Regions from separate parts of the Blautia sp. SC05B48 genome, predicted to be linked through region 2. Evidence: riboswitches for the same ligand, from Rfam matches in the RefSeq annotation. Region 2 holds a riboswitch; the other holds the start of a gene.
The links. A riboswitch is a leader RNA that binds a small molecule or an ion and turns the genes downstream of it on or off. The one in region 2 is predicted to bind cobalamin.
Positions count from the first base shown of each region.

Region 1: linked by a shared signal. The riboswitch ahead of EYS05_RS09545 (ABC transporter substrate-binding protein) and the one ahead of EYS05_RS10180 (cysteine-rich small domain-containing protein) in region 2 are both predicted to bind cobalamin.

Region 1 is NZ_CP040518.1:2,077,708-2,079,913, forward strand. It holds gene pcrA (DNA helicase PcrA) at 1-797, shown strand, start outside; cobalamin riboswitch at 899-1,189, shown strand; gene EYS05_RS09545 (ABC transporter substrate-binding protein) at 1,296-2,206, shown strand, end outside.
Region 2 is NZ_CP040518.1:2,220,169-2,222,374, reverse strand. It holds gene EYS05_RS10185 (phosphatase) at 1-439, shown strand, start outside; gene EYS05_RS10180 (cysteine-rich small domain-containing protein) at 547-834, opposite strand; cobalamin riboswitch at 1,112-1,300, opposite strand; gene EYS05_RS10175 (C40 family peptidase) at 1,503-2,206, opposite strand, start outside.

The DNA.
Region 1 (2,206 bases), 140 kb from region 2:
TGGAAGAGGTCATTGAACTTACCGGTTATGTGAAGGAACTGGAGGCAGAGAAAACGGAGGAGGCTCAGGCGAGGATCGAAAATATCGACGAGCTGATCTCCAAGACAGAATCCTTCCAGGAAGCCATGGAGGAGGCCGGACAGCCGGCAACACTTTCTGCATTTCTGGAGGAGATCGCACTGGTGGCAGATATCGATTCTGTTGATCCGGATCAGGATTATGTGCTGCTGATGACTCTTCACAGTGCCAAGGGACTGGAGTTCCCAAATGTATTTATCGTGGGAATGGAGGACGGTGTTTTTCCGGGATATGCTTCCATCTGGTCCGGTGATCCGTCGGATATCGAGGAGGAGCGAAGGCTCTGTTATGTGGGGATCACCCGTGCCATGAAGGAACTGACTTTAACCTGTGCAAAACAGCGGATGATCCGTGGGGAGACTCAGTATAACCGTGTGTCACGTTTTGTAAGGGAGGTTCCACGGGAGCTGGTAGATCTTGGACATACCATTCAGGAGAAAAAGCCCAGAGTAGATGATATCGTATCTCCGAAAAGCGCCTATGCCCAGATGAAAATGAATTTCCAGGCAAAGAGCACCCTGCAGAAAAAAGATTTCACAGTGAAGAAGGCGGACAGCCTGGACTATGGTGAGGGAGACACGGTCCGTCATGTGAAATTCGGAGTCGGTATCGTAAAAAATATCGCAGACGGCGGCAGAGACTACGAAGTGACGGTAGACTTTGACAAAGTCGGCGTGAAAAAAATGTTCGCCGGTTTTGCCAAGCTGAAAAAGATCTGAGAGGGATCTCTCCGGGCAGACTATTTCTGCAAAAAACTGTAAAAATCCGGCCTCAAGGTTGTAATTGGAAAACCGGTATGTTAGAATCAGTATCAGCGTAATTGAATTGCTGTGAAGTGAACAGTATCACCGGCACATATGCTGCCGGATACTGTGAGGAGGGAATCGGGTAAAAAGCCTGAGCGGTTGCGGCCACTGTATACAGAAGAAGGGATTTCACATGCCATTGCAGAAACTCATGTGAGAAGGCGAAATCCCGATGTCAGAGAGATTCTGGAGAAAATTCTGATACATCATTCATGATCGGCTAAAAGATGAATGGTGTATCAGTTTTTATTTTGCGGAGTTTTTTCTGAGTCTGTAAGTCAGGAAACCTGCTTGACAGTATGTAAGTGGGAGCTTCCGTACAAAGTGTTCCGTGCAGATTTTATGAAGCCCCATCTTTTCGGTTACCCATAGGCAACAGGAGATAAAACAGGCGAAAAGAGAGGAAATGAAATGAAAAACAAGTATGTATCCACAAGAATCATGGCAATGGTAATGGCAGCGGCAATGACCGTATCAGCAGCTCCGGCTGTTTATGCCGCAGAGAGAGCAGACTCCGAGACCATCAAGGAAGACAACCAGCCGGCAGCAGAAGACAGTACAGAGTCTGCAGACATCGAAGATTCTTCCGCAGAGGCAACCAAGACAGAATATCCTCTGACCATCACAACCTATGATTACGATGGAAACGAAATCGAAACCACTTATGAAAAAGCACCGGAAAAAGTCCTTGCTGTATATCAGGGAAGCATTGAGACTATGCTCGCACTTGGTCTGGAAGACCACCTGGTAGCTACCGCAGGTCTTGATAATGAAGTTCCGGAAGATCTCAAAGAAGCATTCTCAAAAACAAATTATCTTGACGAATTTACCCCATCCCTTGAAACTGTAACAATGCTGGAGCCGGACATGATCTTATCCTGGAGCTCTCTTTTCTCTGATAAGAATCTGGGAAATGTAACAGACTGGATCGACAAAGGCTGCAACACCTACTACAACACCAATACTCGTCCGGACGGCGACAGAACACTGGAAAATGAATTCACAGATATCTTAAATATCGGAAAGATCTTCGATGTACAGGACAAAGCACAGGCTATCGTTGATGATGCAAAAGCAGTGATCGACAAAACTCTTACTGCAACTGCAGATGTAAAAGACAAACCAAGCGTAATGGTATTGGAGCCTCTTGGAGATGACATCACAAACTATGGCGTAAAGAGCCTTGGCGGAGATATGGTAACACAGTTAGGCGCAACTCTTGCAAACCCGGATGCTTCCACCGTTGGAAAAGAGGATATCATCGCAGCCAACCCTGACGTGATCTTTGTGGTTTACATGCCATATGCAGGAGATGATCCGGA
Region 2 (2,206 bases):
ACTTGATTACGCCATTGCCAGCATGCATGCCTGGAATTACCGCTGCGGTACCAGAGCCGAAAACACAGAAGCTTTTATCAATGTAATGAAAAACCCCTGTGTGAAGATCCTCGGACATAGTGATAACACTCATTACCCGGTTAATTATGATGCGCTTGCAAGGGCTGCCAGGGAAACCGGCACGATCTTTGAGATCAACGAAGCTTCTCTTGCACCTTATGGCTATCGTGGCGACACAAGAGAAAACTGTTTCGAGATCCTTCGATGCTGCCGCAAATATGATCTGCCGCTGCTTCTTTCCAGTGACAGCCATGGCCCGGAGCATATCGGAGATTTTACCTATGCTGCTGAGTTTGTTCATCAGGCCATGTTTCCGGAACAGCTGATCCTCAACAACCAGCTTCCCAGACTCAAGGTTTTTCTCCAAACCAGAGAATGATCTTCTGTATTTTTCCGACAGATAACAGCTATTGTCCACCCCAAAACAAAACAGGCCAGTTCAAACACAGGAATATGCATTTTCCTGTACCTGAACTGACCTGTTTTTTATTTTTCCCGCTGCTTCCGTACAATTTCCGCAAGCTCGCTATATTTACCTGTAACATATCCGAAGTTCTCTCTTCTGTGAGGAAGCTTGCATTCGGTGCAGTCTTTGATGCCGCTTTCCGTAAAGCGAAAATTACCACCACATTTATCTCCCAGTGCATATAAAGGACAATAGCAGAACAGACAGTTGAAGTTCTCCGGATCTGCTCCTTTATGGCATGGAAAGTACTCACATTTTTTGTGGCTGAAGTAAGAGTATTCTTTGCCTTCCCAGTATGGCTTCTCCATGGCTCTTTTCTCCTCTCCTGACATAACCACGCATAAATTTTCCTATAAAAAAAGAGGTAGCGATGCCACCCCGGGGTAGAAATATAATCCGTTCATGAGTGCGCGGAGGGAACGAATGTATCCGGAGTAGTATCGCCTGCCATTTAATCATGTATAATTCATATGAACAGGCGCATTCCATAAAAAAATGCCTACTCTCGTAAAAAAGTAGACAACGTCCCAGGGGTGCGGAGTCCCTGAAATGGTTGTTACACTTTACACGGAAGTTTAACCTCGCCATAACAAGCAGGTTTCCTGGCTCCGGGATCATGGCTCCTCTCTCCTTCTCATACATACGTACAATGGACTATGAGATTTGCTCCTCCGTTACAGTGACCGGATCGCTCAGGTTTCACACCTGATTCCCTTTTCTGCGGATCTCTGATAATCAATACATAACTGTCAGCCATCCTCAGCACTTGCTATGTTCAATATGGAATTATACTGACATCATAATAACATCCTGTTAATTATATGTCAATACTATTTTCAATATTTATATATTTATGAGCATGTTTTATTGCTGTTCACTCCGTTCCATAGGTTTTCAGTGTTTTTTCCGACGTCAAAAACAGCCCGACAAACTGCTGTCGGGCTGCTGTGTTTTTATTTTCTGTTGTACGTTCTTATTATACAAGACGTCTTACAGATACAATTGTTCTGTATGTAGCATCATTGCTGATCTTGATCCCGTCCTGAGAGTTCGATGCATGAACGATCTGGCCATTACCCATGTAAATAGCCACGTGTCCGCCATAGCAGATCAAATCTCCCGGCTGTGCATCTGCGTAGGATACTTCTGTACCTGCATTCTGCTGCTCATAGGATGTTCTCGGAAGGCTGACTCCGAAGTTCGCATAGACACTCTGTACAAATCCGGAGCAGTCTGCACCATTGGTAAGGCTTGTTCCGCCCCATACGTAAGGATTTCCTACAAACTGTGTGGCATAATTCACAACAGAAGATCCTGAACCGCTGCTGTAAGAAGGACTGTCACTGTCTGAGGATGTGTCCTCTGCACTTTCTTCGGATGCATCTGTGCTGTTATCGTAATCTGCGTCTGCATTATCCTCTGTATTCTCAGTATCCCCGGACGCATCATCCTCGATCACATTGTCTGCATCTTCATCCACATGCTCGGTGTCATCCTCTGCAGTATCCTCATCTGTATTCTCGATCACGTTGCCGTCCTCATCGTACTGTACATCTTCGCTCTCGTCCGCCTCATCCTGCTGTGCTTCCTGCTCTGCCTGGCGTCTTGCTTCCTCTTCTGCCTCAGCCTGTGCTCTCGCTGCTGCTTCAGCCTCGGCCTGACGTCTTGCCTCTTCCTCTG